DNA from 4 places in the Desmospora activa DSM 45169 genome. Region 3 is predicted to be linked to each of the others. Evidence: riboswitches for the same ligand, from Rfam matches in the RefSeq annotation. Region 3 holds a riboswitch; each other region holds the start of a gene.
What was found. Region 3 has a riboswitch for S-adenosylmethionine ahead of C8J48_RS14830 (methionine ABC transporter ATP-binding protein). Riboswitches for the same ligand answer to the same signal wherever they lie in the genome.

Region 1 (4,126 bases), on a different contig from region 3:
TGGTGAGCGGGTGGCGGTTTGTGGTGTGGTAGCGGATGTGAAGCCGATTACCACAAAAAAAGGGGATGCGATGGCGTTTGCGACGGTGGAAGACTACAGTTCACAAGCAGAAGTGGTGGTATTTCCACGGGTGTTTAGCCAATATCGTTCCCTGCTTCAAATTGACCGGCCGTTAAAAGTATCGGGCAAAGTCAATCAACACGAAGAAGGAGTTAAAATATTGGCGGATACCGTGGAAGATTTAGAGCGTTTCGCACGGGGGGAAGTCCAAGTTAAGACGCAATCCTCTCCACAACGGGCTCGTTCCTGGGCTGTCTATATCAAAGTGGACCCTGAACGGGAATCCACTGCTGTTTTAGACCAGTTAAAGCGTTTGTTGCAAAAATACAAAGGGACGACCCCGGTTCGCCTTTTCTATGAAAACAACCGACAGCTTTTAGAGCTTCCCGTGGAGAAATACGGGGTGCGTCCGTCGGAAGAATTGAAGCAGAAGGTAGAGGATATACTGGGGAACGCAACCTTTCGTATCAAAGAGACTGGCGGTCGCACCCGCTGATCACGCGACACATACGATAAAGCATTGCATGATACGTGAAGAATTCTGATTGAAGAAGGTGGGCTCATGTTTTACCGCCATGTGCTAGACTTGCTGCAAAAACGAGGGGTTTCACTGGATGAGATCGCCGATATCGTCTATACACTGCAACGACCGTATAATGATGAGTTAAAGAAAGCCCACTGCTTGGAAAGTGTAGAGCATGTCTTGCAAAAGCGAGAAGTACAGCATGCCATCATTACTGGTGTTGCCCTGGACACCTTGGCGGAAGGGAAACAGCTGCCTTCACCACTGCAGCGGATGATGGAAGTGGATGAACCCTTGTACGGCTTGGATGAGATTATGGCGTTAAGCGTTGTCAACATCTATGGAACCATCGGTTTAACCAGCTTTGGATATCTGGATAAAACCAAATTCGGCGTCATTAGCCGTCTCAATCACAAGGATGGCCACATCCACGTCTTTCTGGACGATTTGGTGGCCGGTGTCGCTGCAGCGGCATCGGCACGCATTGCCCATGAAAATCCGGATATGGAACGATATCGAGCGGATATTGCGCTGCATGAAGGGGAAAATAGCGAGAAGGGTGTTTCTGATCAATCGCATACATGAGAGTTGATAAAAAGGAAAACAAGCGATTCAACCACAGAGTTGGATTGCTTGTTTTGTGTGTGAATGGATATTAATCTTTTTTCCCATGAAGGTCTTCGCTGTTTTTCCGCGGCCGGGAAACCCGGTACAAGGTTTTTCTCTCCTGAATCCCCCACTCAACAACATTGCGAAAGGTGGATACATCTTTGCTAGTGAGGGGAACATGATCCCAATGTAATGTTTCTTGTTGCAAAAACTCACGCAAATTAGATTCAAAATGGCCTTCTTCCCTTGGATCGGAGGAAAAGAGCGTGCGACCGAGGAGAAAATCGGTGGTTACTCCATATAGATCGGCCAATTTTCGCAATGTCTCCAAGGAAGGTTCCCTGTCGTCCCGCTCATACATCCCGACGGCACTCTTACTAATTTCCAGGTGGTTGGCGACATCTTCCTGGCGCATGTTCCGGCGTATACGCAAGGTGCGCAGACGTTTTCCCAAAGACATGGTGAAGTGCCCCCTTTCATCTCTCATCCATTTTAACACATATCGTGTGAAGTAGACAGAATTTGTACCTCAAGTGTTTCAAATACACTTATTGTAATTTATAATAATTAGTAGCACTTCATGTGTTGGGTGGTGCGTATGAGGGATATAATGGCGAAAAAGTTGGTATGTTTACGTGGAGTAAGGCCCCGAACCGAAGTGGCAAGCAAATTACACATCAGCGTCAGTGCACTGCAGATGTATGAAAACGGCCGTCGTGTACCGCGGGATGATATTAAGCTGAAGTTGGCGCAATTTTATGGAGTCTCAGTTGAGTATTTGTTTTTTCAGCAGGAGGATGAGGAACATCAAACAGGAAAAATAGAGAATGAAGGTGACAAGAATTTTGAAGGTTAAGGTGGGAGAATGGTTGCGATTGCCCTGGTGGGATCGTTGGGTCTTATTATTGCGAAAGCGGGCGTCTAATCGGGATTTTCCACAACAAAAAAAGGGAGAATCAGGATCAACAATTAATCCGATAGAAAAACCTTGACTTCTTTGCGTGAACTCAATAATATGGAACTAAATCTTATCCAGAGGGGTGGAGGGATTCGGCCCGATGAAACCCGGCAACCTGCGATTTGAAGCAAGGTGCTAATTCCGACAAAATGGTTTCCATTTTGGAAGATAAGATGCGGGTCGATCTTGTATACCCCCCAGTCTCTCCAAAATGGACGAGGCTATTTTTTTCATTATTTTCACAGGGAGGGGATTGGGGTGGGAGAAAAAGATAGCGTCGATTTTAAAGTGGTTTCCAACCATATTGAAAAGATGTTGGAGACGATGAAGTATGGATCGATCACATTGGTTGTTCAGGACGGTAAGGTGATTCAGTTGGAGAAAAACGAAAAGGTTCGCATTCGCTGAAAAAACAAATCGCTGACCAGACAAACTGGAGGCGGTCGGTACCATCAATAGGGGCCGACCGTCTTTTTTGATGCTTGAAAGGAGGGAGAAGGATGGAATCCAGATTAACCTACGACAATTGGGATGAAGGTAAAAAGCCGTCGTTCTCCATTAATCAGGATGATCGGGGAGCGAAAGCGGTCCTTTCCTGGGCGGTGCAAACGTATGGAGACGATTTGGTATACGCTTGTAGCTTTGGAGCGGAGAGTGCCGTCCTGATCGAGTTAATCTCAGAAGTAAAGCCGGATGCCCGTTTGGTATTTTTGGATACCGGCCTACATTTTCCTGAGACATATGATCTGATCCAGCGGGTGGAGGAACGTTATCCTCGCTTGGTGGTAGAGCGGGTGAAACCGGATCTGACGGTGGAGGAACAAGCGAAGCAATACGGTGATGCGCTGTGGAAGCGAGAGGCGGATCAATGTTGTCGCATGCGCAAAGTGATTCCGCTGGAACGGGCGCTAAAGGGTGTGCCTGCTTGGATATCGGGATTGCGTCGTGAGCAGTCTCCCACCCGACGCTTTACGGCGTTTCTCAATCACGATAAACGTTTTCAATCGATCAAAGTATGTCCGTTGATCCACTGGACGTGGGATGAGGTCTGGGCCTTTATCCGCGAGCGGGATCTGCCTTACAATCCCCTTCATGATCAAGGATATCCCAGTATTGGCTGCGTGCCGTGCACAAAAGCGGTAAAAGACGGAGAAGATCTCCGTTCCGGACGGTGGACCGGCAAGGAGAAGACCGAGTGCGGATTGCACTCCTAAGGTGAGGAGACGTTCATGTCATTTGTAGTTGCGATTGCAGTCGCTTGTTTTTTCGCTATGAATATCGGTGCTAGCGGAGCTGCGGCGTCCATGGGGGTAGCCTATGGTTCTGGTGCTGTTTCACGGCGCCGGGTGGCTCTGTTGCTCTGTGGGGTGGGCGTGATTCTCGGTGCGACCATCGGCGGCGGCGAAGTGGTAAAAACAGTGGGGGAAGGGATTGTTCCTTCCAATCTGTTGTCGGTGGAAGTGGCTGTCATTATATTAGCTTCCGCTTGCCTCTCCCTGTTTATTGCCAATCTCATCGGAATTCCGCTGTCTACCAGTGAAGTGACGGTGGGGGCAGTCGTGGGTGTGGGTATTGCCTTTCAGGCATTGTATCTATCCAGTTTGACGGTGATTGTCGCTTTTTGGCTCCTAACGCCGGTGACCGCGTTTATCCTCGCCTTTGTCGCTGGAAAGGGAATCCAACGATTGGAGCGGGCTTACCCTGCACTGTTGGGAGCGAGCTGGAAACGATGGTTGACCTTGTTGGTGGTAGTTACCGGCTTCTTGGAGGCTTTCTCTGCCGGGATGAACAACGTTGCTAACGCCATCGGACCCTTGGTGGGGGCACAGCTCCTTTCCGTCGATCAAGGCATCTGGATCGGAGGATTGTTTGTCGCCTTAGGTGCGCTTCTCTTGGGAGGAAAAGTGTTAGAAACCAACGGTAAGCGCATTACCCGCTTTTCGTTGCTGGAGGGGAGCGCCATCTCAGGAACCGGC
Region 2 (4,126 bases), 200 kb from region 3:
TCCATTCTCCATAAGCATTTTAGATGGAGGAGAGGAATTTTTGAGCCTGCGTGCTCTTGCTGTTTACGAAGAAGCAAGGAGCTGTTCGCTCCAGCCGTCGAGGTTGCCCCTCACGGGACACCTGATTATAGGGGATATCGCTAATAGGTTGCCCCTCACGGGACACCTGATTATAGAGGATATCGCTAAGAGGTTGAGCGCGGGCAAACTCGCTATCGCTCAAACATATAGCAGTGCGAGACTTGGGAACGGAGTGACTATAGCGAGACTTGTGTGTAAAGCACCGTTTTTCCCCGCCCTCGACGGCTACCGCTAAGTGGAACAGGAAGGGCACTTTGCTTTCAAAAATCCCCTCCATCATTCAGTGATAACCGGAATAACATTTACAGCAACCCTTTTTTCTCCAGGAATTCCCTCGCGACATCTTGGGGCTTTTTATTTTTTTGGTTTACTTCAGCGTTCATTGCCATCATTTCCTCGGTACTGATGTTTCCGGCGAGTTCGTTGATCGTCTCTTCCAGTCCGGGGTTGGCGTCCAGTACTTCCTTACGGATGACAGGAGCGGCGTCATAGGGTGGGAAATACTTTTTGTCGTCTTCCAAGGGTTGAAGATTAAATTGCTCGATGCGAGGGTCAGTGGAGAAAGCTACAATCAGATCCACCTCACCATTTTTAACCGCGGTATACATCACATCTTCATCCAGGGAGACCGTTTTGCCGAATTCATAACCGTATTGTTTGGTATAGCCCTTGTACCCGTCTTCCCGTTCATAAAAAGTTCCGGGAGCACCGATACTCATTTGCTCCGCTTTTCCTTTGAGGTCGCTTAAGGTTTTTAGGTTTTTCTTTTTTGCGGTGTCCGCAGTGACGGCTAAGGCATGGTTATTGGCAAATCCAATCGGCTCCAACCATTGGAAATTAAACTCTTTTAGATAACCTTTTTTCGTTTGCTCGTATATCTCTGCCGGGTCGGTATCGGGGATATACTGTTGTTTTAAGAAGACGAGGTATCCTGTACCGCTATACTCCACATACATATCCACATCGCCTTTTTTCATCGCTTCCGTCAAGACGGTTTCCGATCCCAACCCTTCCTTCACTTCCACATCCAGATCAGTGTGCGCTTTTAAATACTCGCCGTAGATGTGAGCCAGGATCCATTGTTCTGTCCAATCTTTTCCGGAGACGACGATTTTACCTTCGGCGGAGTCACCGGCCCCGGCACAACCGACTGCCACGGCGACCGTCAGTATCAGTAACAGGAATCCGATCGATAATTTCTTCACCAAAAAACCTCCACAATCATTTTTTGACATGATAGGAATCAAAACCGTTTTCCCTGCTTAAACGGTTGCTAAACCCCTTATATTTCCTCTGAGTTATTTTAGTAGTGAAAAGGGGCTTCTTGTCGACGTATTCTGCCCAGTATACCGATCTCTAAGCATGAAGTCGAAAAAGTAACCCCATTAGGGTAGGGTTACGGTTGGGGACTGCGGAGACGACTCCGCTGGGTTGTCGGTCAAAGAGAGACTAAGGAACGAAGTGACTGAAGCGAGACTTGTGCTTTCGTGCAAAGCGAGACTGAGGAACTGAAGTGACTGAAGCAAGACTTGTGCTTTAGTGTAAAAGGCGCTACACCGGAAATCACTCCCCTCCTCCCATTACCAGGGTTTATGAGCAGTCTCACTTCATGACATCGCTTGGGCTTTTTCATTGACAAAATAGATGAATTCCTCTATAGTTAATAAACAATTGAGCGCATTTGGTACAAAATTGTATAGTAATCTCTTATCAAGAGAGGTGGAGGGACTGGCCCGATGAAGCCCGGCAACCTGCCGTTTCCATTAACGGTGTGGTGCCAATTCCTGCGGAGATCTTCTCTGGCAGATGAGAGACGTGAACTTATTCACCCAACCTTTCATCATGAGAAGATGAGAGGTTTTTTCGTATTTACTGAGACGATTTATTTACTGAGACGATTTACTTCATTTTGCCGAGGGGCTGATGTTATGACTGCAACTTTGAAACGACCTTCTATCCAACAACGTCTCACCGAAAAGATTTTGATCCTGGATGGGGCGATGGGGACACGCTTACAGGATGCCGATCTACAGCCGCAAGATTTTGGCGGTGAGGAGTATGACGGTTGCAATGAGATGCTCAATCTCACGCGGCCGGATGTGATTCGTCGTATCCACTTGGAGTACCTAGAAGCGGGCGCCGATATGATTGAAACCAACACCTTTGGTGCGACCCGGATTGTGTTGGCAGAATATGAATTACAGGAGCGCGCCTATGAGATCAATGTGGCCGCTGCCCGCTGTGCAGTGGAAGCGGTTGAGCAATTCGGTCATCAAGGTGGTCCTCGCTATGTGGCCGGAGCGTTAGGTCCGACCACCAAAACGCTGTCCGTCACCGGAGGTACCACTTTTGAGGAGCTGATCGACTCTTATGAGGAGCAAGCCCGCGGATTGGTGGACGGTGGAGTAGATGCGTTGCTGCTGGAAACCTCCCAGGATACCCTCAATGTGAAAGCGGCGGGGATCGGGATTGAACGAGCATTTGAAAAGACAGGCCAGCGTCTACCTCTGTTGATTTCCGGTACGATTGAACCGATGGGCACAATGTTGGCAGGGCAAAACGTAGAGGCGTTCTATCTGTCGATCCAACATCTAAAGCCGCTGACGGTGGGGCTCAACTGTGCCACTGGACCGGAGTTTATGCGGGATCACCTGCGCACCTTGGCGGGGATGGCGCACTGTGGTGTCAGTTGTTATCCCAATGCAGGATTGCCCGATGAAGATGGGCACTATCATGAGACACCACAGGCATTGGCGCAAAAATTGACCGCTTTTGCCGATCAAGGTTGGCTCAATATGGCAGGAGGTTGTTGCGGCACGACGCCGGAACATATTCGAGCTTTGGCGGAGGCGTTGCGACATAAAAAACCCCGTGCGGAAAACCGGGAACCGTTGACAGCGGTATCCGGGATTGAGCCTTTGTTTCTGGAAGCGGACAATCGCCCGGTGATGGTGGGGGAGCGTACCAATGTGATCGGTTCGCGCAAGTTTCGCGATTTGATCCAAGAGGGCCAATATGAAGAAGCGTCGGAAATCGCCCGTCGACAGGTGAAGCGAGGAGCACAGATTATCGATGTCTGCTTAGCGGACCCGGATCGGGATGAACAGGAGGATATGGCCCGCTTTCTCTCCTTTGTCGTCAATAAGGTGAAAGTGCCGCTGATGATTGATTCCACCGATCCCGAAGTGATTGAGGCGGCCTTAAAATTTTCCCAGGGAAAAGCGGTAATCAACTCCATCAATTTGGAAGACGGGGAGGAGCGCTTTGCGGAAGTGGTTCCCCTACTTCACCGCTATGGCGCTGCTGTGGTGGTAGGAACGATCGATGAAGAGGGAATGGCGGTAACAGCGGATAAAAAGCTGGCCATTGCCCGTCGCTCCTATGAGTTGCTGGTTGACCGCTATGGCGTTCCAGCGGAGGATATTATCTTTGATCCGTTGGTGTTTCCAGTGGGAACCGGGGATCAGGCGTACATCGGTTCCGCGAAGGAGACGGTGGAAGGGATTCGCCGGATCAAAGAAGTGCTTCCCGCTTGCCAAATTATCTTGGGCGTCTCCAATGTCTCTTTTGGTTTACCGCCAGCGGGACGGGAAGTGCTTAACGCCGTTTATTTGTATCACTGTACCCGGGCCGGATTGGATTACGCCATTGTTAATACAGAGAAATTGGAGCGCTATGCCTCCATCTCGGAGGAAGAGCGGCGCTTAGCGGAAACCTTTCTGTTTCAAACCGATGGGGACAACTATGATCAGGTTTTGCAGGAGTTTACCCGTTTTTATCGCGGCAAAAAGAGCGCCGTCGCCGAACCGGTTTCCAACCTCCCGCTGGAGGAACGGCTATCGCGCTATGTGGTGGAGGGAAGCAAGGACGGTCTAATCCCTGATCTGGAGGAGGCGTTGGCCAAGTACGACGATCCGCTGGATATTATCAACGGTCCTTTGATGGCGGGGATGGATGAAGTGGGGCGGCTCTTTAACGATAATCAGTTGATTGTGGCGGAAGTGTTGCAGAGCGCGGAAGTGATGAAGGCATCGGTCGCCCATCT
Region 3 (4,126 bases):
TACCAACAAAATCCGTAGCCATAGACGGCGCTTCGGTTTTATCGCTGGACTCGGATCGCTCATTGCGTTCCCCCCTTACCTAATTTTGTTTATTGATACGATCTAAGAATAGTTTAAGGGGATACCTACACTGGTACAAGCAAAAGTGTGGTGCGAGGGGATGATCGGAAGAATTGAACTTTGCAGTACAAGTCTCGTTATCTGCAACGTCACGCTCCGGCGGGATGGATCATTCGAGATCGGACGAATCAATAGGTTGGGGAGGAAATTTATTTTTGCGGGAACATTGTTTCATGTACAATCGTTTTTTATGATTGAAGGATGGGGTGCTTTTCATTACGGTTTTTAGCGACCCACTGATACCCATAGCTGTAATGTGACGGCGAAAGGGAGTTGTCTAATGAAAGTTTTGGTTACTGGAGGAGCGGGTTTTATCGGCTCCCATATTGTAGATCAATTGTTGGAAACGGGACATGAATCGATTGTGGTGGATAACCTCGCCACCGGTGATGAGCGTTTCCTACCTAAAGAGGTCCCCTTTTATCGGGTCGATATCCGCGATGAGCAATTGTTTGATATCGTTCGGACCGAACGTCCGGATGCGGTGATTCATCAAGCGGCCCAATCCAGTGTTCCCTTTTCAGTCGATCAGCCGCTGGGAGACGCCGATATTAATATCCATGGAACCATCCGCTTGTTGGAGGCTGCTCGTCAGTGTGGAGTTAGCAAGTTTATCTACGCTTCTTCCGCAGCGGTTTATGGAAATCCGCAATATTTGCCGATCGATGAAAACCATCCCGTTAATCCGCTCTCTCCTTACGGGATTTCCAAATTTACACCGGAGTACTATCTAAGAGCGTATCAAGATCTCTATGGAATCCCCTTTACCATTTTGCGCTATGCCAATGTTTACGGGCAACGGCAGATCAGCAAAGGGGAGGGGGCGGTGATTGCCATCTTCCTGGAGCGCATTTTGAAGGGGGAACCACTCCGAATTGACGGGGATGGGGAACAAACCCGGGATTATATTCATGTATCCGATATTGCCGCTGCCAATATCGCGGCACTGTCACGGGCCGAAAACCAAGTGCTCAATATTGGAACGGGTATTTCCACTTCCATTAATGAGTTGGTACAGCTTTTGAAAAAGGTGTCAAATAAACCGATTTCTGTTTCCTATGGTCCTGACAGAGAAGGGGATATTAAACATAGTTATTTTGATATTGACGGAGCGCGACGCCATCTGATGTTTAAGCCTAAGGTCAGCCTGGAAGAAGGCCTTATACAAAGCTTGGATTACCTTTTGCAAAACAGGGTTTTACTCCAGCGTGGAACGGCTGTAACAGAATTGTAAAGATAACGTAAAATACGCCTAATCGCGTATTGCCAACCGGTTAGATCTCCAGTATACTGGTTACCAGTTGGTGAAGTTCTGGTAAGTGATTACTGTTTTCAACTATTTTTATTACGGCAGGAGTGGTTTGCGGATGCGTTCAAAAGCGATGGCTTACGAAAGCGATTCGCAAGCGAGTTCGGTTGATCTTCAACCATCGCATGAGCAAACAGGAATGTATCCTGTGGCAAAGCGAATACTTGAAATCTTATTTTCGATTGCGCTCTTAGTGTTTATTCTTCCTGTCATGGTATTGACGATGATTGCCATTAAACTGGAATCAAGAGGTCCGGTCTTTTATAAGCAAGAACGAGTGGGGTTAAACGGTCGACCATTTCATGTGATTAAATTGCGATCAATGCGGATTGACGCTGAGAAAAATGGACCGCAGTGGGCTGCCAAGGATGATCCGCGCGTCACACGAGTGGGCCGCTTTATTCGTAAGACTCGCATCGATGAAGTGCCACAATTGATCAATGTCTTGCACGGGGATATGAGTCTGATCGGTCCACGTCCGGAACGACGGGTGTTTACGGAGAAGTTCGCCAAAGAGATCCCCAACTTTAAAAAGCGGCTAACCATTAAGCCGGGTTTGACGGGTTGGGCTCAAGTGAACGGTGGTTATGATGCTACTCCCAAAGAAAAATTCTTTATGGATATGTATTACATTCGGCGACAATCGTTTGCCTTGGATCTGCAAATCCTGTACCGCACCGTCTGGGTTGTTCTCTCCGGTAGCGGAGCGCGTTAAAAATGAATCATCAACACACACAAAGGTTGCCAATCAATGGCAACCTTTTTTATTCTTCACCATAATCGGTTCTATTTTCATGTAAACCTCTCGATTAGAAAACCAAACGGAGGGTAAGGTATAACAAAAACCACAGGGGAATACTCATCCATGTTGCATTGAAAATGCCCAACAAGAACGATTTACCAACAACAGGGTAATTCATACAGGGCACCTCCGTGACCTCTTGATTAGTTTTTATTATACGGCATATCCCCCGAAAATAGTGTGGGAACGGCAATTTGTAAAGGAAATGTAATGCTTGGGTAAAACCCTTAACAAACGACGATCAACGGTTCGCAAAAACGAAAATATTGACGGGTTGCGTTTCTCATGCTAAAATCATTCTCGACCAATAGGAATAATTGGATTCTCTTATCCAGAGCGGTGGAGGGACTGGCCCGATGAAACCCGGCAACCGACTGCATAGCGGTAAAGGTGCCAATTCCTGCGGAACTGGTAAAGGTTCTGACAGATGAGAGTGGAGAGTTTGGACACAACCTTTCTGCGTATCTGCCAGAAAGTTTTTTTTATGTTGTAAGGGAGGTGTAGGTTGTGATTCAACTGAAAGAAGTATCCAAACAGTTTCCCGTAAAAAGAGGAAATCAGCCGGTGACAGCGTTATCCGGAGTAAATATCGATGTTCAACAAGGTGAGATCTTTGGCATTATCGGCAGAAGCGGTGCCGGTAAAAGCACGCTCCTGCGAATGGTAAACGGATTGGAAAAACCGACGTCCGGAGAAGTGTATGTGGACGGTCAAGCCATTCACCACTTAAATGAAAAAGAGTTGCGCCAGGCGCGCTTACAGATGGGAATGATTTTTCAACACTTTAACCTGTTATGGTCACGAACGGTATGGGGAAATGTGGCATTCCCCTTGGAAGTGGCAGGAATCCCTAAGGACGAAATTGAGGAGCGGGTGAAGCGGCTGTTGGATCGTGTCGGATTAAAAGAACGGGCAACGGCATATCCCTCACAACTGTCAGGGGGGCAGAAACAGCGTGTCGGCATTGCCCGTGCTTTGGCCAACGATCCCAAGGTGTTGTTGTGTGATGAGGCGACATCCGCCCTCGATCCGGAGACGACAGCCTCCATCCTGCAATTGTTGCGGGAAATCAACCGCGACACGGGAATTACACTGCTGCTGATTACACACGAAATGAGCGTAGTTCGCGCCATCTGTCAGCGGGTGGCAGTGATGGACGGGGGCAGTGTGATTGAGTTGGGGGAAGTGGAAGAGATCTTCCAACGGCCGCGCCATGAAGTAACCGCCCAATTTGTGAAGCAGACATTGCTGGAAGGAGCGGAGCAACCCCAGGCCGACGCAGAAACTAGTGTCTGGCTGCAGTTTTCAGTCGACGACTGGAGGGAGTTGTTACCGCATCTGCAAAAGGAAGCCGCTACAAATGGAGTCCGGATTCACTTAGTAGCAGGGGAACTGACTGTGGATGGAGCGGTGACGGTTTCCTTGGAAGGGGAGCCTTCAACCGTAGAAAAAGTGGCGATACGGTTTCGAGAGCGATCGGAGAAGGAGGTGACGGCAGGTGTTAGCGGAAGTTGATTGGCCGCTGGTTTGGCAGGCAAGCGGTGAGACGGTGTATATGGTCGCGATCTCCACTTTTTTTACCGCCCTCTTCGGTATTCCTCTCGGAATCCTACTGGTGATCACTGATCGTGGACAGATTGCAGCCCAACCGTGGTTACAGCGAATCATTGCCGCTTTTGTCAATTTATTTCGTGCGGTCCCCTTTATCGTGTTGGTTCTGTTTTTGTTTCCAGTTGCACAACTGTTGGTGGGAACCACCTTGGGGCCAACAGCGGCCACAATTCCACTGATCGCAGGTGCGGCCCCGTTTTATGCCCGTATGGTGGAGACGGCCTTACGTGAAGTGGATAAAGGCGTGATTGAGGCGGCACAGGCCATGGGCAGCACCAAGTGGC
Region 4 (4,126 bases), on a different contig from region 3:
CATATTGCCTGGTTTGTTCATCCATTATGAAATGATCGCATTTTCCACTATGTTGATCGATACGTTACTACATCAATCACGATTTGGCATGCCTCATACAAAGATAACCCGTATGAAGCAACTTCAAGTTGTGGCTAGTATTTTTTCACCATCCATACCTGAGCGAGGGAGTGGGTAAATCCAACGGATTCCAATATCCTCACAACTCGCTCATCTGTAGTGCTCAGATTAAACGTACTCCTTTTACAGGCGGTATCCAACGGCGAAAAAGCTGCTTGTATCAGAGAACGGATAACGGCATCCGGATCGTTTGCCCCTGGTTTTGTACGACATTGATACAAAATGATTGCTTCCAATGTTCCATTAGTGTGATAAACACGTTTAAAGAGGGCATAACCAACCGACTCCCCATCTCCGTCACGAACAATAGCCGCCATGCCGTCCTTGATTCCCTCCCAGTCTGTTTGCCAAGGGGACAGTGACGGATAAAATGATAACGATGACACTTCACCGGCGCTTCCGATCTGTACCCGGTATGACTGCCGCTCTTTTAACAACGCAACATCCAGCGTCCCCGTTTTTTCCAGAAAAAGCAGCCGGTCAACCACACGATACCCCATCTTCTCATACAGAGAAATGGCTTTTTTATTCTTTTCAAAGGCTTCCAATGTGGCGATCTCCACCTGTTCCCGTTGATACAGAGCCATTGTCGCTTCCAGCAACGCTGTGCCCAGCCCTTTTCCCCGGTAGGGTACCGCTACACCGGTTCCTCCGTTCCATGCCGCTTTTCTCCCCTGTACCGTTCTTAGCCCGTTTAGCACGATCCCCACCGGTTCCTCTCCCGCAACGGCCACCAACGATCGCGCCGGGGACAGCCCTTCTATACCCATCCGTTGGACAAATCGATCCACCGTCATCGTAGCATCCACCAGATATCCTTCAAAACAGCGGTTCCATATTTGTGTCGCCTCTTCAAACGAGTATTCATGTAACGATCGAAATACCATCTCCATGAGATCCCCTCCTTTTTTTGATTGAACCAAAAAAACCCGGCTTACGCCAGGTCATTCATATGTTATTCCCCCGTCCACTCCGCCACCACACGCGTGCCAAGCCCACCACGGGCGTTCCATAAAGCTTCCACCTTCATCCACTTTGGTTTGGACACTGCCACCAGCTCCTCCAAAATACGACGGGTGGCGTGCTCTTGATAGATGCCCACATTGCGATAGGAGGTAAGGTAGTATTTTAACGATTTCATCTCAATCAGATGGCGACCCGGGACAAACGAAATCGTAATCTCTGCAAAATCAGGCAAACCCGACCATGGACATACCGAGGTAAATTCAGATGTAGGAATCTCCACTTCTATGTCTTTACCCGGATATTCATAAGGAATCGTTTCCAAGATATCAGTCATAATCGCCGACTCATCTTGAATGTCGAAGCGGATATTTTGATATTTACTGTGGTCCACATTAATCTCTGCCATCCATTTCTCCCCCTTTGATCCACTCTCATCATACCGCGATCCATTTTACCATACAACGCAACCTCGAGAAATTGACACTGGTCCACTCTCGTCCATAAAAAAATTAAGGCTCATACGAACGTTAGTTCTTGACACCGTCGATCGATTGGATTAAGATTAAAACATCCCTTTCTCGACCCAGTTAGAATCATGTCTTCTCTATCTTGGTCTACCCCTTAAAAACGGCTTTTGGCCGTTCTTTTTTTATTTGACGGGAAACAGAAACCAATGCATCTCCCGCTGTCGAAAACCTTGACGACCTTATCGATCTATACTAATATATCTTTTGGTATTATGTACTTTTGTCGTATCTTTTTTTCAAAACTACATACTTGATCTTATCAAGAGCGGCGGAGGGATTTGGCCCGATGAAGCCCAGCAACCTATTTGACCGCAAAAAAGGTGCCACATCCAACAGAGATCACCAGATATCTTCTGAAAGATAAGATGAACGACACACCGTCCCACTCTTTCCTTCGGAAAGGGTTTTTATTTTGCACGATCGCGTTCCACCAAATCTTAAAAAAGGAGCGGATACCATGTTTACTTCCCTTTTTCAATTGAACACCAAAACCGTCGTCACGATCGGCATCGGATCAGCTTTATACGGAATATTGGGCTTATTGGGATTTCCGATCGCACCCAACACCTTTATTAAGCCTGCTGTTGCCCTATTGGTGATCTTTGGGGCATTGTTTGGACCGGTGGTCGGGTTTTTGATCGGGTTTATCGGGCATCTCCTGACCGACCTCATCTCCGGTTGGGGCATTTGGTGGGGATGGGTGTTAAGTTCCGGCATCACCGGTCTGTTTATGGGGTTGGTATTTACCAATAAGGGCTTTAGCGTCAACGATGGCCAAGTCAAGGGAAGACATCTCGTCTTTTTGGCCATCTCCGGCCTTATCGGCATTATCATTGCTGTCTCGTTAGCCGGAGCACTCGATGTGTGGTTGATGTCAGAACCCGCCGACAAAGTCGTGCTGCAAGTGATCGGCGCCTCGGTCGCCAATGTCATCGTATTGGGGGCATTGGGGATTCCTGCCGTCTTGGGCTTAACCAAATGGAACCGGCGTAACACCAACTTAAAACTGGATGTTTAAAGGAGTCCGCTCATGTCTGCCATCCTTTCGTTTCAGGATTTTAGCTTTCGCTATAAACATGTATCCAACCCGACGCTAAAAAAGATCAACCTGGACATTCAAGCAGGGGAAATGATATTGATCGCCGGACCAAGCGGTTCCGGCAAATCGACACTGGCCCATTGTATCAATGGGCTTATCCCCTTTTCATATCCCGGGGAGATCACAGGGGAGCTTTTCATCCGTGGAGTTGCTCCTCAACCGAAACATCTGTCCGATATCAGCCGTGTGGTGGGTACCATCCTCCAGGATCAGGATGGTCAGTTTGTCGGTTTAACCGTAGGAGAAGATGTTGCGTTTGCTTTTGAGAATGAGGGCATTCCCCTGGAACAGATGAAAATCGAGGTCAAGCACGCACTGAATATGGTCGATATGCTGCCCTGGATCGATCGAAGCCCCCATGAATGTTCCGGCGGGCAAAAACAGCGGGTTTCTTTGGCCGGTATCCTCTCTATGTCTTGTGATGTGCTTCTGTTTGATGAACCCCTTGCCAACTTGGATCCCGCCAGTGCGCAACAAGCGATGGCGTTAATTGTTGAAATTGGGCAACGCACCGGTAAAACGGTAATTATTATTGAACATCGGATTGAAGATGTCCTGCGCCAACCGATTGATCGCATGGTGATTATGGACCAAGGAAGTATCCAAGCGATCGGCACACCGGATGAATTGCTCGCTACCAGCATCCTACGGGATGTCGGCTTGCGGGAACCGTTATATGTCGAGGCTCTCAAACACCTTCAGCCTGAGTGGAAACCGACGGATCGCCTCAGCAACATCCGTCACATCCTGTCCCCTTCACTTACACAAGCGTTGCACAACTGGTGTCGACCGGTCCCAGTAACAACCGATGCCGATCATAAATCTACAGTGTTATCTCTGGAAAACGTTCGCTTCGCCTATAACCACGGACCCGAAATCCTCCAGGGGATCACTTTTGATCTCCATGAAGGCGAAATTGTCTCCATCCTGGGGAATAATGGCGCCGGCAAGTCGACATTGGCCCACTTGATCACCGGTATGTATACCCCTACCAACGGTGATATCACTCTCAATGGAAAAAGCATCCGTCACTGGTCCATTAAAAAACGCGGACAACCAATCGGCTATGTCATGCAAAATCCCAACCAGATGATCACACAACAGTTGGTAACCGAGGAGGTAGCGCTGGGGTTAAAAATGAAGGGGACAGATCTAAAGCAAATCGATGAAAAAGTGCGGGAAGTACTAGAGACCTGCGGGTTATATCCGTATCGCAACTGGCCCATTTCCGCTCTCAGTTATGGACAGAAAAAACGAGTTACCGTTGCAGCTATACTGGCATTGGAACCGCAAGTGATCATCCTGGATGAACCGACCGCAGGGCAAGACTATCGGCATTATACAGAATTTATGCAGTTCATCCACTCCTTGTCCCAGCAGGGAATCGCCTTTTTATTGATTACTCATGATTTGC

Region 1: it holds a riboswitch for S-adenosylmethionine, as region 3 does, so the genes downstream of both, C8J48_RS19175 (YezD family protein) here and C8J48_RS14830 (methionine ABC transporter ATP-binding protein) in region 3, are expected to answer to the same signal.
Region 2: it holds a riboswitch for S-adenosylmethionine, as region 3 does, so the genes downstream of both, metH (methionine synthase) here and C8J48_RS14830 (methionine ABC transporter ATP-binding protein) in region 3, are expected to answer to the same signal.
Region 4: it holds a riboswitch for S-adenosylmethionine, as region 3 does, so the genes downstream of both, C8J48_RS09865 (ECF-type riboflavin transporter substrate-binding protein) here and C8J48_RS14830 (methionine ABC transporter ATP-binding protein) in region 3, are expected to answer to the same signal.

Annotation. Positions count from the first base shown of each region.
Region 1 is NZ_PZZP01000001.1:654,259-658,384, forward strand. Features, by position in the region: gene C8J48_RS03160 (DNA polymerase III subunit alpha) at 1-556, shown strand, start outside; gene C8J48_RS03165 (phosphatidylglycerophosphatase A family protein) at 623-1,168, shown strand; gene C8J48_RS03170 (helix-turn-helix domain-containing protein) at 1,239-1,652, opposite strand; gene C8J48_RS03175 (helix-turn-helix transcriptional regulator) at 1,791-2,048, shown strand; SAM riboswitch class I at 2,218-2,325, shown strand; gene C8J48_RS19175 (YezD family protein) at 2,403-2,558, shown strand; gene C8J48_RS03185 (phosphoadenylyl-sulfate reductase) at 2,651-3,364, shown strand; gene C8J48_RS03190 (sulfate permease) at 3,380-4,126, shown strand, end outside.
Region 2 is NZ_PZZP01000002.1:130,534-134,659, reverse strand. Features, by position in the region: gene C8J48_RS13945 (ABC transporter substrate-binding protein) at 384-1,286, opposite strand; SAM riboswitch class I at 1,786-1,894, shown strand; gene metH (methionine synthase) at 2,010-4,126, shown strand, end outside.
Region 3 is NZ_PZZP01000002.1:326,534-330,659, reverse strand. Features, by position in the region: gene C8J48_RS14845 (LCP family glycopolymer transferase) at 1-63, opposite strand, end outside; gene C8J48_RS14840 (SDR family oxidoreductase) at 401-1,354, shown strand; gene C8J48_RS14835 (sugar transferase) at 1,503-2,144, shown strand; SAM riboswitch class I at 2,556-2,665, shown strand; gene C8J48_RS14830 (methionine ABC transporter ATP-binding protein) at 2,739-3,746, shown strand; gene C8J48_RS14825 (methionine ABC transporter permease) at 3,730-4,126, shown strand, end outside.
Region 4 is NZ_PZZP01000001.1:2,021,900-2,026,025, forward strand. Features, by position in the region: gene C8J48_RS09855 (GNAT family N-acetyltransferase) at 135-1,013, opposite strand; gene queF (preQ(1) synthase) at 1,076-1,492, opposite strand; SAM riboswitch class I at 1,867-1,980, shown strand; gene C8J48_RS09865 (ECF-type riboflavin transporter substrate-binding protein) at 2,071-2,631, shown strand; gene C8J48_RS09870 (ABC transporter ATP-binding protein) at 2,644-4,126, shown strand, end outside.